2 linked regions of the Celeribacter indicus genome follow. Each later gene encodes a partner of the first gene's protein in a complex. Links are inferred from orthologs where the notes say so. Each region holds a gene or a part of one and is shown on either strand. Other genes may lie near its edges. The genes, in order: trxB and trxA.

Region 1 (10,920 bases):
GATGGCCGATATCCTGCGCGCGACGCGGGGCGTGCCGGGGTTTCATGCCGCGATGCGCGTCCACCTGGTCGAGGCCTCCCCCACCCTGCGCGCGGCACAGCGCCACGCGCTCGCAGGGACCGAGGTGCGCTGGTGCCAGGGCATCGCGGAGCTGCCCGAGGCGCCGCTCTGGCTCGTCGCCAACGAGTTCTTCGACGCGCTGCCGATCCGGCAGTTCACCCGTGCGGGCGACGGCTGGCGCGAGACGCTGGTCGGGCTGAGGGAGGGCGCACTCACGCTCGGCCTCTCGGCGCCGGCCCCGCTCGCCGGGCTCGCGCACCGGCTCGGGGACACGGTGGAGGGCGACGTGGTGGAGACCTGCCCCGCCGCGGGGCCCATCGTCACGGAGATCGCCCGGCGCCTCGTGGCCCATGGCGGCGCGGCGGTGGTGATCGACTACGGCGACTGGCATTCGCGCGGGGACACGTTCCAGGCGCTCGAAGCGCATCGGGCGGTCGATCCGCTGGCCCGGCCGGGCAAGGCCGACCTGACCGCCCATGTCGATTTCGAGGCGCTGGCAGAAGCGGCACGGGCGGCGGGCGCGACCCCTTCCCGGATGATCGCACAGGGGCCTCTGCTCGCCCGTCTCGGGATCGGCCCGCGCGCCGAGGCGCTCGCCGCGAAACTGGGCGGCGCGGAACTCGACAGCCATATCGCCGCATTTGAACGGTTGACCTCGCCCGACAAAATGGGAACGCTTTTCAAAGCCCTCGCCCTCGCGCCCTCGCCCCAGACCTTGCCACCGGGATTTGACGCATGAGCCTTGAAATCATCACCTCCGACGCCCTTCGCGGGCTCACCCACGGATTTTTCACCCGCAGGGGCGGCGCCTCCTCGGGCGTGTTCGAGGGGCTCAACTGCGGCTATGGCTCCTCCGATCAGTCCGACATCGTGAAGATCAACCGCAGCCGCGTGGCGGGGGCGCTCGGCCTTCCGCTCGAGGCGCTCTGCGGGGTCAACCAGGTGCATTCCCCCGACGTCGCGGTGATCGACGGGCCGCAGGAGGCGCCGCTTCCGACCGCCGACGCGCTCGTCACCGACCGGCCCGGCCTCGCCCTCGTGATCCTGACCGCCGATTGCCAGCCGGTGCTGTTCGCGGACCGGGAGGCCGGCGTGATCGGCGCCGCCCATGCGGGATGGAGAGGCGCGCTCGAGGGGGTGCTCGACGAGACGCTTTCGGCCATGGTCGCGCTCGGCGCCCGGCGCGAGGACATCGTCGCCGTGATCGGCCCGACGATCTCGCAACGCGCCTATGAGGTCGGTCCCGAATTCCTCGAGGATTTCCTTCTCGAGGACCAGCAGAACGCCCGCTTCTTCGCGAACGGAGAGGGCGACCGCTATCTCTTCGACCTGCCCTCCTACGGTCTGCACCGGCTGCGCGAGGCGGGGGTGGGCCATGCCGAATGGACGCGGCATTGCACCTATTCGGACCCCTCGCGCTTCTACTCCTACCGCCGTTCCGTGCATCGCGGCGAAGCGGATTACGGGCGGCTGATCTCCGCGATCCGCCTCTGAGAGCGCGGAAGATTCGGGCGAGACTCGGGCCGACGCGCGCCGCAATCCCGCCCCAAAGTCCCCGCGCCGATGCTGCGGGTCTAAAATTCCTATTTATTTCCAATTTCTTACTGAAGCTCCCGCAGCACCTGTGGAGGAGCCAGACAGGGCCGGAGAAACTGTCCCGTCCGCCGTATTTTCGCCGAAGCGACTCGCCATATTGTCACCAGAACGGAAACAGACGGGCCCGAGGCGCCCGCGAGAGACAAGTGAGAACAGAGATGAAGACCCGCCGCTGGATGACCTCGATGATCAGGGAAGCGAAGAAGACCGAAGTGCAGATGCCCTGGAGCCGCGGCGCCCGCCGCGCCGCCTTCATCGCGAAGAAATCCACGCAGCCGACCGCGCGCCTCGCCGCCTCCGCCTGAAGCCGGCGCTCCTCCGGCGCCGATTCGGCAGCGGATCCGCACGGGACGGGAGACGCGCCGGCATTGGCACCGGCTCACGAAACAAAGCCGCGGCGGAAGGAAGACCGGTTCCGGCGCGGCGACGAATTCGCGGACTGTTTGACAAAGCTCCGCGTTTCCTGCGATCGTTCCGCATCACCGTCGGTGGGGGCCGATGCAGTGGAAACGTCCGATGTCCCAGCCCCTGTCCCGTGCCCGTCCGGTCGCGTCCCGGACCGCCTTCGGTTCCCCGGAGCTCCCCGTGCGGCGCGTCGATCCGCCGTCGCATTCCGCGTGGACCGTCCGGCGGACGTCCTTCCCGGAGAGAACGCCCCTTCCCCTGCGCCGCTACGACATCCTCTGGCGCGACGCGCGTGGCGGGATCCGCGACGCGCAGCTCAACGCCCCTGCCCTGCCGCTGTTCGAAAGCGCCTTCACCGCCTTCGCCCGCGGCGCGCTGCTCCCGACGCGACAGGGGGCGGTGGCGATCGAGGATCTTCTTCCCGGCGACGAGGTGGAAACGACCGAGGGCGATTTCGTCCCGGTCGACTGGCTGGGTTCGGTGGCGCTCGACACGCAGGGCCGGCGCGCGCCCGGCGCCCATCCCGAACCGCTCTACCGGATCACCGCCGACGCCTTCGGCCTCGGTCGCCCAACCCCCGATCTCGTACTCGGCCCCGCCGCGCGGCTGCTGATCCGGCACGCCGCCTCCCGCGCCCTTGCTCCGATCCGGGGCCTTGTCGACGGGGTTTCCGTGGTGGAGATGCGGCCGCCTGCCGCGGTGCGGTGCTATCACCTGCGGCTGACCCGGCATGCGGCGATCCGGGTGAACGGTCTCGAGCTCGAAAGCTTTCACCCCGGCCCCACCGCGAACACGGAGCTGTCCGGCGAGCTGCGCGCGAAATTCCTCACGCTTTTCCCGCATCTCGGCACGCTCGCGGAATTCGGCAGGCCGTGCCATCCGCGGCTGACGCCGGCGGAGAGGCTCGCCCGCGCCTCCTGAGCCGCTGCGCGGCGCTCAGGCGTCCTGCGCCAGACGCGCCTCGAGCACCTCGAAGGGCACGCCGGGCTCGTCCTTCGCGCAGCGGATCACGAGCGAGGTCTTCACCGAAGCGACGTTCTCCGTCGACAGGAGTTCCCCGGTGAGGAAGCTCTGGAAGGTCGACAGATCCGGGGCGACGCATTTGAGGATGAAATCCACCTCGCCGTTCAGCATGTGGCATTCGCGCACGAGCGGCCATTGCCGGCATTTCGCCTCGAATTTCGACAGGTCCACCTCCGCCTGGCTCTGAAGTCCGACCATCGCGAAGACCTGCACCTCGAAATTGAGCGCGCGGGTGTCCACCACCGCGTGATACCCCCGGATATAGCCGGCCTCCTCGAGCGTGCGCACACGGCGCAGGCAGGGCGGTGCGGAGATGCCCACCCGCCTGGCCAGTTCGACATTCGTCATGCGCCCGTCGGCCTGCAACTCCGCAAGGATCTTGCGATCGATCTCGTCGAGCTTGTGAGAGGGCATGGGCTACTCCGTTCTTATTGGCCGAAACAGGCGGTGTTTTCCGAAACATGTGCATTGAGGCGGCTACGCGCAATATTCTTTCACATTTTAGCAATTTCATTTCAAGAGGATTTCGCGACGCGGGCGACGGGGCGGGGCATGCGCAGGAACGCCCGCCGTCCGGGTGCCGGACCCTGCCGCCTACCGTCCACGCCGGGATACGAATGCCGCCGCGCGCCGGGGTTTGCGTCGCAGCCGGGCGGTGTCTATATCGAAGCCGACGGAAAAGACAACACTCAAGGAACGAGGTCGCTGCCATGGCGGACACGAAACACACCAAGGTTCTCATCATCGGCTCAGGCCCGGCGGGCTATACCGCCGCGATCTACGCCGCGCGTGCGATGCTCTCGCCGGTCCTCGTGCAGGGCATCGAGCCGGGCGGCCAGCTCACGACGACGACCGAGGTGGAGAATTTTCCGGGTTTCACGGAGGTGCAGGGTCCCGACCTCATGGTGAAGATGCAGGACCATGCGGCGACGATGGGCGCGGAGATCGTCGCGGATATCATCACCCAACTCGACACCGGCACCCGCCCCTTCACCGCCACCGGCGATTCCGGCACCGTCTATACCGCCGATGCCGTGATCCTCGCCACTGGGGCGCGGGCGAAATGGCTCGGCCTGCCGACGGAGGAGAACTTCAAGGGATTCGGCGTCTCCGCCTGCGCCACCTGTGACGGCTTCTTCTACCGCGGCCAGGAGATCGTGGTGGTCGGCGGCGGCAATACCGCCGTCGAGGAGGCCCTGTTCCTCACCAATTTCGCCTCGAAAGTGACGCTCATCCACCGCCGCGACACGCTGCGCGCGGAGAAGATCCTGATCGACCGGCTGCTGAAGAACGAAAAGATCCATCCGCTCTGGGATCACGAGCTCGTCGAGGTTTATGGCGACGACGCACCGATGAAGGGCGTGAACGGGGTGAAGGCGCGCAACGTCAGGACCGGCGAGATCACCGATCTCGCGGCGAAGGGCGTGTTCGTCGCCATCGGTCATGCGCCGGCGAACGAACTGGTGAAGGACGTGCTCGAACTGCACAACGGCGGTTATGTGAAGGTGAAGCCCGGCACCACCGAGACCTCGATCCCCGGCATCTTCGCGGCGGGCGATCTCACCGATCACAAGTATCGCCAGGCCGTCACCTCCGCGGGCATGGGCTGCATGGCCGCGCTCGACGCCGAGCACTGGCTCGCGGCCCAGGACTGACCGTCGGGGTTTTTGGACGGCCCCCGCGGGTCCCGCCGCACCGCAGCACAGGCGCGGCGGAACAATGGTCCGCCCGAGGCGCCAAAGGGCGGAAAATCGCCGCATTATCAAGAGAAAATGAGGCATGAACGCCTCATTTTCCGTTTCTTGCGCCGCGCTCTATTGATTTCGATACAACCATGGAGGTAAGGCCCGGACAGCCCGCCGCAGCTTTCCTCGCGGGCCTGTTTCCGTTCACGAGCCCCAGCGCAAGAAGGCACAGCATATGTCGCAGAACCTCGCACCGATCCCCGAGCTCTATGTCTCTTACGACAGCGCCCAAAAGCTCAAAGTCGAAGCCGCCGACCTCGTCAGTCTGGACCTCACCCCGCGGCAGATCTGCGATCTGGAGCTCCTGATGAACGGGGGGTTCAACCCGCTCAAGGGCTTTCTCACCGAAGCAGATTACGACACTGTCGTGGAGAACATGCGCCTCGCCGACGGCACGCTCTGGCCGATGCCGATCACCCTCGACGTTTCCGAAGACTTCGCCGAAAAGCTCGAGCTCGGCCAGGACATCGCGCTGCGCGACCAGGAGGGCGTGATCCTCGGGACGATGACGGTCACCGACCGCTGGGAGCCGAACAAGTCGCGGGAGGCCGAAAAGGTCTTCGGCGCCGACGACGTCGCGCACCCGGCCGTCAACTACCTGCACCACACGGCGGGCAAGATCTATCTCGGCGGCCCCGTGACCGGCATCCAGCAGCCGGTGCATTACGATTTCCGCGCCCGCCGCGACACGCCCAACGAGTTGCGCGCCTATTTCCGCAAGGTCGGCTGGCGCCGCGTCGTCGCCTTCCAGACCCGCAACCCGCTGCACCGCGCGCATCAGGAGCTCACCTTCCGCGCCGCGAAGGAGGCGCAGGCGAACCTGCTGATCCATCCCGTCGTCGGCATGACGAAGCCGGGCGACGTCGACCACTTCACCCGCGTGCGCTGCTATGAGGCGGTGCTCGACAAATATCCGGGGTCGACGACGACGATGAGCCTGCTGCCGCTCGCCATGCGCATGGCCGGCCCGCGCGAGGCGATCTGGCACGGCCTGATCCGCAAGAACTATGGCTGCACCCATCTCATCGTCGGCCGCGACCATGCCGGGCCGGGCAAGAATTCGGCCGGTGAGGATTTCTATGGCCCCTATGACGCGCAGGAGCTCTTTGCCCAACATCAGGACGAGATGGGCATCGAGATGGTCGACTTCAAACACATGGTCTATGTGCAGGAGCGCGCCCAGTACGAGCCGGCCGACGAGATCGAGGACAAGGACAACGTGACCATCCTCAACATCTCCGGCACGGAACTGCGCCGCCGCCTCGCGGAGGGGCTCGAGATCCCGGAATGGTTCTCCTTCCCCGAGGTCGTGGCCGAACTGCGCCGCACCCGTCCGCCGCGCTCGAAACAGGGCTTCACCGTCTTCTTCACCGGCTTCTCCGGCTCCGGCAAGTCCACCATCGCGAACGCCCTCATGGTGAAGCTGATGGAGATGGGCGGGCGTCCCGTGACGCTGCTCGACGGCGATATCGTGCGCAAAAACCTCTCCTCGGAACTCGGCTTCTCGAAGGAGCACCGCGACCTGAACATCCGCCGCATCGGCTACGTCGCCTCGGAGATCACCAAGAACGGCGGCATCGCCATCTGCGCCCCGATCGCGCCCTATGCGGCGACGCGCCGCGCGGTGCGGGAGGATGTCGAGAATTTCGGCGCCTTCGTCGAGGTGCATGTCGCCACCTCGCTCGAGGAATGCGAACGCCGCGACCGCAAGGGGCTCTACAAGCTCGCCCGCGAAGGCAAGATCAAGGAATTCACCGGCATTTCCGACCCCTATGACGTGCCGGAAACCCCGGAACTGCGGGTGGAGACGGAGGGCCACGACGTCGACAACTGCGCCCATCAGGTCATCCTGAAGCTCGAGAGCATGGGCCTGATCGCCGCGCACTGAGCACCGCGCGACATCGCCTCACAGGACAAAGCCCCGGCCTTTCGGCCGGGGCTTTTCCGTCAGGGCCGGGACACGGCGCGGGCGTCAGGCGCCCAGCCGCGCGGGCGCGTCAGGTCGCGCTCGAAACGGGTGGAGGGATCGTCCCCGCCCCAGATCCCGTACTCGCGCCGGAAGTATTCGATGCAGAGCGTGTCCGCCGACGCGCGCCCGTGACCTTCGCAGACGAAATTCGCCAGCGCCTCCGCTCCCCTGTTGTGGTCGAAACGGAAGGTGTCGGCAGGGCGCCAGATGCCATGCCCGTTCTTCGTGAAATGCCCCGAAAGCCAGGGATCGTCCACCGTCCAGAGGATCTCCGGGATGTCGTACATGTCGGGCGTGAAGAAGGAGGGGCGCGCCAGCACCCCGCCGAAGCCTTCGGCAATGTCGATATAGCCCGGCGTCCCGACGAAGGCGAACTTCTTGCGGAACCCCGAGCGCAGGCGCCAGAGCCGGTAGCGCCAGTCCTTGCGCCTGCGCTGAGCACGGGGCTGAAAACCGTGCGGAAAATCGTAGCAGGGATTGTCGAGCCGTTCGTGAAGGTTGTAGCCCATATTGGCGATCACGTCGTTCGGCCGCGCCTCCGCGGCGGTGCCGAGCTTGTGGAGCAGATCCGGCTCGTATCGCTGATCGTCGTCGCAATAGAACAGGAACACGTCCTGTCCCGCATAATCCTGTGCGGCGGGCAGGATCTTTGTCGCGGGTCCGTAGTCGCGCCCGACGATCCGCACCGTCACCCAATCCGGCAGGTCGGGCAGGTCGGTCGCGGGATCGAAGGTGAAGCGGCGAAAACCTTGCGGCAGGTCGAGACGGATCTCTCGAACGGTCACCTGCCGCTGCGCGCGCAGCGACAGCAGCGTCGGCATGAGATCGTCGAAACGCGGAGGAATCGCGGTCAACGATACGACGAAGTCTTTCATGGAATCTCCGGGGGGCGAATATGTAAATATATCGCCCCTCGATAGGTCAGAGCCCGCGCGGTGGCAAGACAGTCCCGCGCCACGCCGGCGCTCAGTGCACGTTCACCGCGGCATAGTCATGTTCGCGCGCCAGCGCGAAGGCGAGCTGGCGGTTGGCCACCAGCGCGAGCTGTGCGCCATCGGCATCGTGCACGGCATAGATCCGGTCGAGCCCCTGCGCCTGCGCCCGAACCTCTTCGGGCAGGTCGGCGACCGCGACGGGCCGGACATAGACGATCTTTTCCCCGGCGGCGGGAAGATGCGGATATTCGACATTCATTGGCTTATCCCTTCCTGATCTGAATGGTCTGGACCACGCTTTCGGGCACGGCGCGGGTGAGGTCGATATGGAGAAGGCCGTTCTCCATCGACGCGCCCGTCACCTCGACCCCTTCGGCCAGCACGAAGGAGCGCTGGAACTGACGTCCGGCAATCCCCCGGTGCAGGAACACGCGCCCGTCGCCGTCGTCGGACTGGCGCCCGCGCACGACGAGCTGACGGTCTTCGAGCGTGATCGCGAGATCGTCCTCGGAAAATCCGGCCACGGCGAGCGTGATACGGTAGGTGTTTTCCGACGACTGCTCGATGTTGTAGGGAGGATAGCCACCCGCGTCGGACTTCGCTGTCCGTTCGACCAGCCGTTCGAGCTGATCGAAGCCCAGAAGAAACGGATGGGCCCCAAAGGTCACTTTCGTCATCTACACGCCCTTTCATCGAAGCGACTGTGTTCGTTGCGGGTCCCGAAAGCGGCAACCCTTTCCCTGAGGATATGGGGATTGCGCAGGGGGGTTCAAGATACCGTTCAGAACGCTTTGAGTTTTCGCGCTTTGGGAGTAAGGTGGATCCGTTCGCCCCCGTCGCCCCGGCCCCCTGAGCCGCGGCGCGCGTGTGAGACAGGACGCAAAGAACAGACTAGAGACAACGCGATGAACGTGTCCAACCGAATGGATCATCTCGACGTGCTTCGGGTGAAGCTCGAAATCCTCAGGCGCGAGCATCGCGACCTCGATGCCGCCATCGAAGCGATGCAGGAGACCGGCCATCTCGACGCGCTCCGGCTCCAGCGCATGAAGAAGCAGAAGCTTGCGCTGAAGGACCGGATCGCCATGATCGAGGACCAGATCACCCCCGACATCATTGCGTAAGCCTCGCGGGCCGTTATAAGTGCACCCCAACACGGGATTGCACGAAGGAAGAGCCAAGTGAGCGTCGATGTCGGCATCATCATGGGCAGCCAGTCGGACTGGCCGACCATGAAACGCGCAGCGGAAATCCTCGGGGATCTGGGCATAGGATACGAGGCGAAAATCGTCTCCGCCCACCGCACCCCCGACCGGCTCTGGAGCTATGGCAAGCAGGCCGCCGGACGCGGGCTCAAGGTGATCATCGCCGGCGCGGGCGGTGCCGCGCACCTGCCGGGCATGATGGCATCGAAAACCCGTGTGCCGGTGATCGGCGTGCCGATCCAGACCCGCGCGCTCTCGGGCGTCGACAGCCTCTATTCCATCGTCCAGATGCCGAAGGGCTTTCCCGTCGCCACCATGGCCATCGGGGAGGCGGGCGCGGCCAATGCGGGGCTGATGGCCGCGGGCATCCTCGCGGTCTCCGATCCGGCGCTGGGTGCGCGGCTCGACGCCTGGCGCGAGGCGCTTTCCGCCTCCATTCCCGACGAGCCCGCCGATGACTGAGCCCCTCCAGCCCGGTGCGACCATCGGCATTCTCGGCGGCGGCCAGCTCGGGCGCATGCTGTCCGTCGCGGCCTCGCGCCTCGGATTCAGGACCTGCATCTTCGAGCCCGGCGGCGACTGCCCGGCGTCCCATGTCGCGCAGTCCCATGTCCGCGCGCCCTACGAGGACGAGGAGGCGCTGCGCCGCTTCGCCGCCTCGGTGGACGTGGTGACCTACGAATTCGAGAACGTGCCGACGTCCGCGCTCGATCTCATCGAATCGCTCGTGCCGATCCGCCCCAACCGCAAGGCGCTCGCCGTGTCGCAGGACCGGCTGACGGAAAAGGCGTTCCTGTCCGGGCTGGGCCTCGCCGTCGCGCCCTATGCCGCGGTGGATGACGAGGTCGACCTGGTGGAGGCCATCGACGAGATTGGCACGCCCGCGATCCTCAAGACCCGCCGCTTCGGCTATGACGGCAAGGGGCAGGCGCGGATCGCCGCGCCGCAGGAGGCACAGGCGGCGCTCGCCGACATGGCCGGTGCCTCCGCGATCCTCGAGGGCTTCGTCGATTTCTCGCACGAGGTCTCGGTGATCGCCGCGCGCGGGCTCGGCGGCGATGTCGCCTGTTTCGATCCGGGCGAGAACGTGCACAAATCCGGCATCCTGCACAAGACCACCGTGCCGGCCCGCCTCACCCCCGCCCAGCGGACCGACGCCGTGCTTCTTGCCGCCAAGATCCTGAACGCGCTCGATTATGTCGGGGTGATGGGAGTGGAGCTCTTTGTCACGACAACCGGGCTCGTGGTGAACGAGATCGCGCCGCGCGTGCACAATTCCGGCCACTGGACGCAGAACGGCTGTGTCATCGACCAGTTCGAACAACATGTCCGCGCCGTCGCCGGCTGGCCGCTTGGCGACGGAAAGCGGCATTCCAACGTCGAGATGCTCAATCTGATCGGTGAGGATGTCGCGCGCATTCCCGATTTCTCCAGGGACGGCTCCGTCGCGATCCACCTCTACGGCAAGGCGGAGGCAAAGCCCGGTCGCAAGATGGGCCATGTGAACCGCCTGCTCGGCCCCGCCGCCTGACCGGCGCGCGCCTCGCGTCAGGTCACGAGGCGTTCGTCGAACCGGCTGTAGGCGAGCGGGTAGATCAGGCGTTGTGACGACATGCCTGTGCCCGGCGCGATCGGATAGAGCGCGGTGAACCGGGCGGCGATCGGTGTTTCGAGCCGCGAGGCGGCGAGCGTGGAGAACCCGAGCCGCCCGAAATAGGCCGGATCTCCGATCACCACCACCGCTTTCGCCCGTTCCCGCCGCGCGTCGTCCAGGCCCTGCGCGACGAGGTCGCGCCCCATCCCGCGCTTGTGATGGCTGGGGGAGATCGCCAGAATCGACAGCGCCCACCAGTCGGCGGGCACGATCATCCGGGCAAAACAGACATAGCCGAGCACCCTGCCGCCTTCGCAGGCAATGCGCTCCATCGCGACCGCCCCCTCCCCGCGCAGCGCGCGTGCGAAACGATACATCTGCGGCCCGT
Region 2 (11,024 bases), 3.5 Mb from region 1 along the record:
GCTTTCCACCTTCACCCGCGTGCCGACCTCGAACTGGTTCGCGTCGTCGCGCTTCTTCGCGTCGAGCGCGACCTGGACGGAGATGTTCGGGCGTCCTTCGACCTTGAGCCCCTTCTGGGCGAGGATGTTTTCGAAAGACATGTCCCGGATGAACTGGCCGAGAGTCTGCATCTTCACCGGCGCGGGCTGTGCCGTGGCGTCGGGCGGGGTCTGGGTTTCGCCGTTTTCGGCCATCTGTTCTGTCCTTGAAATTTGGAAGTCGTGGCTTTGTATCAGACCGCCCGCAGCGTCTCAATGGCGAGTCCAGCCTGACTGGCCGGGATTTTCGGGCCGCTGTGGATCGACCTCTTCCCATTCGCCCTCGATGGTGCTGGACCCCTGTGCCTCGTCCGGGAACGGACCGGAACGCCGATACTGTGCGCTGGCTCCTCCGACGGTGAAGCGCTCGACCGTCACCCGCTTGCGCAGCTCGCGCAGGACGAGATTGCGAAAGGCCGGGACAAGAAGGAGAAACCCGAGGCTGTCGGTGAAGAACCCCGGTGTCAGAAGGAGCGCACCCGAGAACAGGATCATCGCGCCATGGGCGAGCGGTTCGCTCGGATCGTTCAGTTCATTGAGCGACCGGCGCAGTTGCGAGAGCGCGAGCGCGCCCTGTTGTCGCACGAGCCAGGTTCCGAGAAACGCCGTCACGATCACGATCGCGAGCGTCGGCCACAACCCGATCAGCCCGCCCACCTGTATGAACAGCGCGATCTCGATGATCGGAACCGCGACGAAGAGTGCGAAAAGCCACATGGGATCTCCTGTTTTCTTTACGGCCGCGCTGGTAGACTTGGCGACCACGGTCACCTACATAAGAACGCGAAACAGCTTTTGCCACGTTCCACGGAGACGAAGCGCCGATGGGTAATTCCCTTCTTTCCATTCTGGTCCTTGCCGGGATCGCCATTTTTCTGATCCTGCGCCTGCGCAGCGTTCTCGGAACCCGTGAAGGATTCGAGAAGCCGCGGGTGGAGGTGTCAGACCAGGTGCCGGAGCCGAACCGGGCGCGGCGCGACTTCGAGGTGATCGAGGGCGGCGCCGATCACGACATCATCGACAATGTCGAACCGGGCACCCGCGCCGCGGAGAACCTCGCGGCGATCAAACGCGTCGAACCGGGTTTTTCAGTGACCGAATTTCTGTCGGGCGCACGGGGTGCCTATGAAATGATCCTCATGGCCTTCGAACATGACAATCTCGACAGTGTGCGCGATTTCCTGTCCGACGATGTCTACGACGCTTTCGCGGAGGTCGTCGCCCAGCGTCAGGAGGCGGGTCTGACCATCGACAGCCAGTTCATCGGCATGCGGGAGATCCAGATCATCGACGCCGATTTCGACCGCGCGAGCGATGAGGCGGAGATCAAGGTTCGTTTCGTTGGGGAGACGACCTCGGTCGTGCGCAATTCCGACGGGGCGATCGTCGAGGGAGATCCCAACGAGATCAAGCGCCAGAAGGATATCTGGACCTTCGCCCGCATGGTCGGGACGAACGACCCGAACTGGCAGCTCGTCGCCACCGGTGCGTGATGCGCGCGCGGCTCGCTGTCGCCTTGCTGGCGGGCTGTCTCGCCTCCGGTGCGCAGGCTGCCTCTGAGGACGCCACCGTGAAGGTTCTTGCCTTTTCCGATCTGGCCGGATGGGCCGCGGACGATCATGCCGCGGCTCTTTCGGTCTTTTCCCAGACCTGCGATCTCATCAAGGGGCGCGAATGGCCGCAACTTTGCGCGCTGGCGCAGCAGGTCCCGGATGCACGTGCCTTCTTCGAGCTCTTCTTTCGTCCGGTCCTGATCGAGGACGGGGCGCCGATGCTCTTCACCGGCTATTTCGAGCCGGAGATTGCGGGCGCGCGGCAACGGGACGAACGTTTCCGCTATCCGGTCTACCGCCTGCCGTCCGACATCGTCTCCGGCACGCCCTATCTTACACGCAGGGATATCACCGAAGGCGCGCTCGACGGGCGCGATCTCGAGATCGCCTGGGTGGACGATCCGGTGGATCTGTTCTTTCTCCAGGTGCAGGGCTCCGGCCGCATCCGGCTTGCGGATGGCTCGACCATCCGCATCGGCTATGCCGGCCATAACGGCTACGAATACCGCTCCATCGGGCAGGAGCTGATCCGGCGTGGGATCTATGACGCGCATCAGGTCTCCGCAAAGGTCATCCGCAACTGGGTGCGCCGCAATCCCGGCGACGGTCTGGAGCTGCTGAACGTCAACCAGTCCTATGTCTTCTTCCGCGAATTGCCGCGTCTCGCCTCCGACAAGGGGCCGATCGGCGCCATGCACCGCTCTATCACCACGCTGCGGTCCATTGCGGTCGATCCGTCCTTCGTCCCGCTCGGAGCCCCGGTCTGGATCGAAAAGGAGGGCAAGGCACCGATGCGCCGGCTGATGATCGCGCAGGACACCGGCTCCGCGATCAAGGGCGCGCAGAGGGCGGATATCTTCTACGGCACGGGGGATGCCGCGGGCGATGCGGCAGGACAGGTGCGCGACCCCGGACGGATGCTCGTTTTCCTGCCCATCCAGCTTGCCTATGCGCTCGTGGAGCGCGCGGAGGGATGAGCCGCCGCGGGAGGAAGAAGGGGCTTTCCGACGAGGATCGCGATCTCTGGGACAGGGTACGTCAGACGGCGCGGCCGCTGCGCCCGACGCGCATGGATCCTCTTGCCGTCAAAGCGCCGCCCCCTGAGGAAAAGGGCGCACCGAACAGGCAGCCTGTCGAGCGTTTCGACTTGGAGATCGGCAAGTCCTCTCCGACACGCTCAGAGGCTCATGATCTCGTCCCTTCCCTCTCCGATCGCCTCTCGGCCGCGCCGCTCCGGATGGACCGCAAGCAGTTCGGCAAGATGCGCAAGGGCAAGCTCGCGCCCGAAGCGCGGATCGACCTGCATGGCATGACCCTGGCGCAGGCCCATCCCGCGCTCACCGGCTTCATCCTGAAATCCTGGGCGATGGACCGGCGGCTCGTGCTCGTGATCACCGGCAAGGGCAAGCATCGCGACGACGAAGGCCCGATCCCCGTGCGCAAAGGGGTGCTGAAACACCAGGTGCCGCATTGGCTGCACAGCTCGCCCCTGCGCGAAGCCGTGCTTCAGGTGACCGAGGCGCATCTGAAACACGGTGGCGCAGGGGCGTATTACGTCTATCTGCGCCGCCGGAAGTGACGGCGCAGTTTCACGTGAAACCGTTCAGAGCATGTAGCGGCTGACGTCCGTGGCTTTCGCCATCTCGTCGACATGGGCATGGACATAGGCCGCATCCACCGTGATCTTTTCGCCGGGTGTGTCGGGCGCGGCGAAGGACAGTTCCTCGAACACCCGTTCCATGATCGTGTAGAGGCGGCGGGCGCCGATATTCTCGATGGAGGTGTTCACGTCGGCGGCGAGCTTCGCGATGGCGGCGATCCCGTCCTCGGTGAAATCCACCTCGACCTCTTCCGTCTTCATCAGCGCGGTATATTGCCGGGTCAGCGCATTGTCGGTTTCCGTCAGGATCCGGACGAAGTCGCCCTCTTCGAGCGCGCGCAGTTCGACACGGATCGGCAGGCGGCCCTGGAGTTCCGGCAAAAGATCGGACGGCTTCGCGATATGGAAGGCGCCCGAGGCGATGAACAGGATGTGGTCGGTTTTCACCGGCCCGTATTTCGTCGAGACGGTGGTGCCTTCGATCAGCGGCAGCAGGTCGCGCTGCACGCCTTCGCGGGAGACGTCGCCGCCGCGGGCCTCCTGCCGTGCGCAGACCTTGTCGATCTCGTCGATGAACACGATGCCGTTTTCTTGCACCGCGGTGAGCGCGGTGCGGTTCACCGTTTCGTCGTCGAGCAGCTTGTCGGCCTCCTCGCCGATCAGGACGTCATAGCTTTCCGCGACCGTCATCTTCTTCTTGACCGTCCGGCCGCCGAACGCCTTGCCGAAGATATCGCCGAGATTCATCATCCCGCCCATCTGCGGCTGCCCCGGCACCTCGAACATGCCCATCGGCGAGGCGCTTTCCTGGATCTCGAGTTCGATCACCGTGCCGTCGAGTTCGCCCGCGCGGAGCTTTCTGCGGAACATCTCGCGCGTCTGCTCGCGCGCATCGCGGCCGGCGATGGCCTCGATCACCCGTTCCTCGGCGGCACCCTGGGCGCGCGCCTTCACCTCGTCGCGCATGTAGTCGCGGGTCTGCGAAATTGCCGTGTCCACGAGATCGCGCACGATTTGTTCCACGTCGCGGCCGACATAGCCGACCTCGGTGAATTTCGTCGCTTCGACCTTCACGAAGGGCGCCCGCGCGAGTTTCGCGAGGCGGCGGGAGATCTCCGTCTTGCCGACGCCGGTCGGGCCGATCATGAGGATGTTCTTCGGATAGACCTCGTCGCGGAGATCGTCCGATAGCTGCTTGCGCCTCCAGCGGTTGCGCAGTGCGACCGCGACCGCGCGCTTGGCGTCCTTCTGGCCGATGATGTAGCGGTCCAGTTCGGACACGATTTCGCGGGGAGTGAGATCAGTCATTTGGAAATCTTCTCGACCGTCAGGTTGCCGTTGGTATAGACGCAAATGTCGGAGGCGATGGCCATCGCCTTGCGCGCGACGGTTTCCGCGTCGTGTTCCGTTTCCATGAGGCCCCGCGCGGCGGCGAGGGCGAAATTTCCGCCCGATCCGATCGCCGCGATATCATGCTCGGGTTCGAGCACGTCGCCCGCCCCCGTCACGACGAGAAGCGTGTCGCCATCGGTGACGATCAGCATGGCCTCGAGCTTCGAAAGATACTTGTCGGTGCGCCAGTCCTTTGCCAGCTCGACACAGGCGCGGGCAAGCTGGCCGGGCGTCGCCTCCAGCTTTGCCTCGAGCCGTTCGAGAAGCGTGAAGGCGTCCGCCGTCGAGCCCGCGAAACCGCAGACCACGTCGTGCCCGCCCGGCGACAGCCGCCGCACCTTTCGCGCGGTGCCCTTGATCACGGTCTGGCCGAGACTCACCTGTCCGTCGCCCGCGACCACGACCTCGCCGCCGCGTCGCACGCCGATGATCGTGGTGCCATGCCAGCCGGGGAATTCTTCTTTCGCCATGAACATTCCTTTCGTTCGCCTCTATATGAGGCACGGCCTCTGGGGCTGCAAGTTCGCTCACGAAAAAGGGCGCCCGAGGGCGCCCGAATTCATTGGGTTTTGACGATCTTACGCTTCTTCGGCGATCCAGTTCGCAAGCGCCGCCTTGGGCGCTGCGCCGATCTTGTTGGAGACGACTTCGCCGCCCTTGAACATGAAGAGCGCGGGAATGGACCGCACTCCGAATTGAGCAGGCGAATTGGGGTTTTCGTCCACGTTCACCTTCACGATCTTGACCTTGCCGTCGTATTCGTCCGCCAGCTCCTCGAGCGATGGGCCGATCTGCTTGCACGGGCCGCACCATTCGGCCCAGAAATCGACGACCACGGGGATGTCGGAGTTGAGCACTTCGTCGGCGAATGTATCGTCGGACACTTTCACGGTAGCCATGGGGTTCTCCTGATGTCTGAACTTGGGGGAAAACCTATGGCGTGACCGTCCGAGGGTCAAGATGTGGCGGTGGATTGCAAGGCGGCCCTCACGATATCGGAAGGCACGGGACAGAGCGTCGCCGTTCTGGTCCAGAGGATCGCGGTCTCGATCCGGCGGCCGGGATAGATCTCCGCGACCGCTGCCGCATAGGCCCCGAGCTGACGCAGGAGCCCCTCCGGGATGTCCTCGACCCTTTCCGGGATCACCGTGTTGGACTTGTAATCGACGATCTGCACGCAATCGGGTGTCACGATCAGTCGGTCGATGATCCCGTGAATGATGCGACCCCCGAGCCGTCCGCTGAAAGGCACCTCGGCCAGCGATTTCGAACCGAAGACCTCCCAGGGATAGTGGCCGGAAATCACCCGCTGCGCCTCGTCGAGAAGGGCGGGAAGCTCCTCCTCGAGAACGCCATCCTCGCCGGTGTCGAGGACGAAGCGGGCGACCTCCTCCATCTTCTCCGGCGGTACACCGGGAAGCAGTTCGATCAGCCGGTGAAGCTGTCGGCCGCGCCGCATGGCGCTGTCCTTGTCAAGCAGCCCCTCCTCCCCTGGCAGCGCCTTTGCGCCGCCGAGATCGGAGGGCGTGAGCGGAAGCTCCGCCACCGGCGGCAAGGGAGCGGGACGGCGCGCCCAGTCCGGAAGCGTTTCGGGACGGGCGGCCGCGGTGGCGGCGACGGGCCTCGGGTCCGGCCAGTCGCCATAGGAAAACCGGAGACCCTCCGTCCCTCCGAAATCGGTGCGCTCGGCCGGAAGGGTTTCAAGCCCGCGCCGCACGAGATTGTACCAGCTATCCGGCTCCCGCTTGTCCTCACCCGCGCCGCAGACCACGAGCCATTTCTCCGCCCGCGTCATCGCGACGTAGAGAAGCCGCCGGTCTTCTTCGAGATCGGCCTCCCTGATCCGGCTCAGGCTCTGTTTCAGCCGGTCGGAACGCTGTTCCTTCTGCCCTTTCCAAACGAGGCGTCCGGCGTCCATCTCGACGAATTGCTCGCGCGTCTCGCGCAGGGATTTCAGCGTATCGGGAAGGATGACGATCGGTGCCTCGAGTCCCTTCGAGCCGTGCGCAGTCATCACCCGCACGAGGTTCGAGTTCTCGTCCAGAACCCGCTTGAGCTGCACCTCCTGCGCCTCGAGCCAGGCGATGAAGCCGGTGAGGCTTGGCGTTTCCGTGGTCTCGTAGCTGCGCGCCTGATACAGCAGCGCGTCGATGCCGTCCTCCGCCTCATTGCCGAGCCTGGCGAGGAGCTTGCGCCGGCCGTCATGGCGGATGAGCATGCGCTCGATCAGGTCGTAGGGCCGCAGAAAATCGGAGACCTGCCGGAGATCGTCGAGCACCGCATAGGTCTCCGGCCATTCGGCACGTCGCTCGTAGAGGGCGCGCCAGAGTGTGATCGTCGTGCGGCCATGGGCGAGGCGGTAGAGATCGCGCTCCGACCAGTTGAACAGCGGGGAGCGGAGAACCTCGGCAAGCGCCAGGTCGTCGTCCTGAAGCGAGAGGAAGGCGAGCAGCGCGCGAATGTCCTTAACGGCGAGCTCGTCGCCCAGCGTCAGGCGGTCCGCGCCGGCTACGGGAATCCGGGCCGGATGGCTCTTGAGACTGCGCAGGATCCGCCCGAAAAGCTCCGACCGGCTGCGCACGAGGATCATGATGTCGCCGGGCTCTATCGGCCGGCCGGTGCCGTCCCGATCCGGAATCGCACCGTTTTGCAGAAGGTCCGCGACGAAATCCGCGACGCTTTTCGCGAGACGTGCGGAGTGATGTTCGGGGGTGACGATGTCGACCGGATTCTGCCAGTCCTCAGGGTCCTTCTCCGTCGGCTCCGGCTCGATCAGGGACCACAGATCGACGCGACCCGGAATGTCGTCGAAAAAGGCGATATGCTCGGTGGCGCCGCCGACGCCGACACCGGCGCTTTCCGCAAAGACCGCATCCGTCGCCTGGAGAATGGCGCGGGAGGAGCGGAAGGAATGCCGGAGCGACAGGTCCTGCAAGGGCTGACCGACCGCCTCGAGCCGTGCGCCGAAATGCGCCTTCATCTCGTCGAAGGCCTCGGGTGCCGCGCCCTGGAAGGAATAGATCGACTGCTTGTGGTCGCCGACGACGAAGATCGTGCGCGTGACGCCGGGCCGGGCGCCCTCCCCCGCGGTGAACTCACCGGCGAGAAGCTGTACGACACGCCACTGGTCCGGGCTTGTGTCCTGCGCTTCGTCGACGAGAATATGGTCGATGCCGCCGTCAAGCCGGTAGAGCACCCAATCCGACACGTTCGAGATCGAGAGGAGGTCGCGGGCGCGGCGGATCATGTCGTCGAAGTCGAGCAGCCCGAGCCGCGCCTTGCGCTCGAGATAGGGCGGGAGGATCGCCTGCGCGAGGCGGTGGAGCGCGTGCGTGCGCTGCGCATCGTGAAGATCGAAGAGGCGGGGCCGGACCGCCTCGATCCGCGCCATGAACTCCTCGAGCGGGCGCAAAACCTCCGGATGCGCCTCTCGCAGGGCCTTGGCAGGCACGCCGCCATGCCGCGCGCCGAATTTCGAGCCATGGGGCGCGGTTTTCGAGTCCTCCTTGAACAGGAGTGTTTCGCAGCAGGCGGCGACCAGCGCCAGATCGGGCGCGGAACCGGCCCAGTTGCGCAACTGCGCGGCGAGTTTCCGGTCCGTCGCGCCGGAGGTGTCGAGAAGCGTGGCGACGGTTGAAAACATCTCCCGCTCTCCGCCGAGAAACACCTCGTAGAGCAGCCCCGCCTCGTCATAGCCTTCGGGCAGATCGAACCAGTTCCAGATTTCCGCCGGCGTCTTCGCCGGCAGGAAGCTGTCGCGCCTGGCGACAATCGACAGGGCAAGCGCGGTCAGATCGAGGTCGTTGACATAAAGCGCCGCGGCGTCGATCACCTCGCGCTGCGGGCCGAGGGCCAGCTCCTCCACAATGTCGGAGATCATGCGGCGGGACTGGCGTTCGTCGAGCTCGGTGAATTGCGGCGACACGCCGGCCTCGAGCGGAAAGCGGCGCAGGAGGGCGCTGCAAAACGAATGGATCGTCTGGATCTTCAGCCCGCCGGGTGTCTCGATGGCACGGGCGAAGAGCGTGCGGGCATGTCGCAAGGTCTCCGGTTCGAGTGTCTTGTCGGGGGCGAGCGCGGTGAGTTCCGCCCGCAAATCGGCATCGGGCAGCATGGCCCATGCACCGAGCCGCGCGAAAAGCCGGTTCTGCATCTCCGCCGCTGCCGCTTTCGTGTAGGTGAGGCAGAGGATGTGCTGCGGGTGCGTGCCGTCGAGCAGAAGCCGCGCCACGCGGTCTGTCAGAACCTTTGTCTTGCCCGATCCCGCGTTGGCCGAGAGCCATGTCGACATGTCGGGCCGCGCGGCCATGAATTGCCGCCTGGTCGCGTCGTCCATCGTCATTCGAGATCCTCCGGCACCGGATCGTCCGCTTCCGACCATTCGCCATAGCGTGCCAGATGATCGAAATCGCCGGGATAGTTCACCCTTGCCATCATCCGGCGCGAACTGTAGCCCCGCGCCGGATCGTCGTAGTTCCCCACAAGCTCCCGCAACTGCTCGGTGACCCGGCGGATATCCTCCGTTTCGAGCGGGATCGCGGTTTCCTTGAGACGCGTGTCGAGGCCGAGATAACAGACTTCCGACACGCGCCCCTCGGGCAGCGCCTCGAACCGCCCCGCCTCGAGCATTGCGGCTTCGAGCAGGAGCTGGACGGCGAACACCCGCGTCTGCTGTTCGCTGGGCGGCGAACCGGATTTGTAATCGTAGATCGCGAAGGTTCCGTCCGACTTCCGGTCGATCCGGTCCGCCTTGCCGGTGAGGGAGAAATCGACCTCGGGAAAATGCATCGCGCCCGAAACTTCCAGTTTCTCGGGTGTCCCGGTCTCGAGCCTTGCCCGCTCACGGCGCACCAGTTCTCCCGCGATCCGCCGGATCCGCCCGAGCCAGACACGGCGGGCGGCGGGCCAGGCGACTTCCTTCTCGAGCACATGCTCGGCTGTGGCAAGAAGGCGGGCGAGCCCCTCCTCGAAGGTTTCTTCCCGCAGGGTCGTCAGATAGGCCTCCATGATGGCATGGAGCGCCGTGCCGCGCTCACGTACATCCGGATCGCGGCTCAGCGCGTCGAGTTTGTCGAGGCGCAGGATGCGGCTCGCGTAGATTGCGTAGGGATCCCGGATCAGCGTCTCGATCCGGGTGACGGAAAGCTGGCGCGGACGGGCCGCGACCGGGGGGCGGGGGCTCGGGCGCCGCGCGGGTGCGACGGGGGTTTCCGGCATGTCGAGCGTTTCGGCGCGCCTCAGCCAGAGCGCGCCACGCTCGCGCATCCCCGCCAGCGACAGGCGTCCCTCCTCTGACATTCCGGCCATCAGGTTCGTCAGGCGGATGAGCCAGCGCGAGGCCACGGTTTCCGCCTCCGCATCCCGTTTGGCGCGGGTCAGGATCACCTCGCGTGCGCCGATTGCCTGCTGGAAATCGTGGGCGGAGAGCCCGATCCCCTGCTCCGGCGACACCAGGCCGGCCTGCCGTCGCATGTCCCGGCTGAACCATGGATCCTGGCCCGCGGCCTGCGGCCAGACACCTTCGTTGAGCCCGCTCACGATCACGAGATCCGCGTTCAGCGCCCGCGCCTCGAGCGTGCCCCAGATCATCACGCCGGGATGTTTGGGTTCGGGATCGCGCGCGAGACCGCGACCGAGCACGGCCCGGAAGAGATCGGCGAATTCCTGTGTCGTCAGCCGGCCTCCGTGACCGGAGGCGCGTTCGAGATCGGTGAGGATGCGGCGCGCTTCGCGTCCGGCTCCCTGTGCCCAGAGCTCGCGGTCGTCTTCGCCGTGCGGTCCCTTCACAATCCGGCCGGCGACGGCGGAAAGCTGTCTCACATGTGCTGCGATCTCCGTTTCCTGCCCGGTGGCCAGCGTTTCGAGGATCGTGGCGACCCAGTCGGCCCAGATCCCGCGATCCACCGCGTCGTCCTTGCCGCGCCCGGATGTTTCCGCCCATTGCCGCAGGTCGTCGCGCGCGGGAAAGGCCGGTCCCTTGCGACGCAGGTGCACCTCGAGTTCGCGGGTCCAGAGAAGGTGGAAGCCACGTCCCTCCTGCCCCGCCGTCCCCCGCGCGCTCAGCGGATGCTTGAGCAGCACGAGAAGATCTTCGGCAGAAACCGCACGGCCGATGAAGCCGACGACATGCCGCAGCAGACGGCCCGGCGGGGTCTGGTTGAGCGGGATGCCGGCGCTGTCGTCCGGTTCGATCCCCCAGCGGTCGAGCAGCGCGGTCACCCGCCGCGCCAGATCGCGGTCGGGCGTCACAAGGGCCGCGCGCCTGCCGTCCTCCGCCGCCTTGCGCAGGATCAGTGCGACCGCATTGCTTTCGAGCCGCAGATCCGGCGCTTCGAGGAGGGTGACGGCCGCCGTTGCCGCCGCCACGCCTTCGAACTCCGGCCCCTCCTTCATCCACTGGT

What was found.
Region 2: the proteins of trxB (region 1) and trxA are in contact, whole or in part, in a crystal structure (PDB 1F6M), measured with the Escherichia coli proteins. The link is inferred for Celeribacter indicus from one-to-one orthologs.

What each region holds. Positions count from the first base shown.
Region 1 is NZ_CP004393.1:3,702,815-3,713,734, forward strand. The notes cover bases 2,942-5,766. They hold trxB (thioredoxin-disulfide reductase), read left to right. Parts: upstream 2,942-3,794; coding sequence 3,795-4,739; downstream 4,740-5,766. Other genes in these bases: P73_RS18260 (Hint domain-containing protein), read left to right, coding at 2,942-2,982; P73_RS18265 (Lrp/AsnC family transcriptional regulator), read right to left, coding at 2,998-3,498; P73_RS18275 (bifunctional sulfate adenylyltransferase/adenylylsulfate kinase), read left to right, coding at 5,005-5,766. Outside these bases: P73_RS18250 (class I SAM-dependent methyltransferase), read left to right, coding at 1-799; peptidoglycan editing factor PgeF, read left to right, coding at 796-1,554; P73_RS26200 (hypothetical protein), read left to right, coding at 1,815-1,961; more of P73_RS18260, read left to right, coding at 2,173-2,941; more of P73_RS18275, read left to right, coding at 5,767-6,717; P73_RS18280 (glycosyltransferase family 2 protein), read right to left, coding at 6,777-7,673; P73_RS18285 (DUF1150 family protein), read right to left, coding at 7,765-7,992; P73_RS18290 (Hsp20 family protein), read right to left, coding at 7,997-8,410; P73_RS18295 (YdcH family protein), read left to right, coding at 8,639-8,857; purE (5-(carboxyamino)imidazole ribonucleotide mutase), read left to right, coding at 8,915-9,400; P73_RS18305 (5-(carboxyamino)imidazole ribonucleotide synthase), read left to right, coding at 9,393-10,469; P73_RS24545 (GNAT family N-acetyltransferase), read right to left, coding at 10,487-10,920.
Region 2 is NZ_CP004393.1:195,562-206,585, reverse strand. Bases 3,863-6,791 are described here. They hold trxA (thioredoxin), read right to left. Parts: upstream 5,523-6,791; coding sequence 5,202-5,522; downstream 3,863-5,201. Other genes in these bases: addA (double-strand break repair helicase AddA), read right to left, coding at 5,579-6,791; hslV (ATP-dependent protease subunit HslV), read right to left, coding at 4,536-5,093; hslU (ATP-dependent protease ATPase subunit HslU), read right to left, coding at 3,863-4,539. Also shown: protein-export chaperone SecB, read right to left, coding at 1-234; P73_RS01025 (FxsA family protein), read right to left, coding at 292-795; P73_RS01020 (Tim44/TimA family putative adaptor protein), read left to right, coding at 903-1,571; mltA (murein transglycosylase A), read left to right, coding at 1,571-2,608; P73_RS01010 (Smr/MutS family protein), read left to right, coding at 2,605-3,210; more of hslU, read right to left, coding at 3,235-3,862; more of addA, read right to left, coding at 6,792-8,965; double-strand break repair protein AddB, read right to left, coding at 8,962-11,024. UniProt on the Escherichia coli protein: Participates in various redox reactions through the reversible oxidation of its active center dithiol to a disulfide and catalyzes dithiol-disulfide exchange reactions.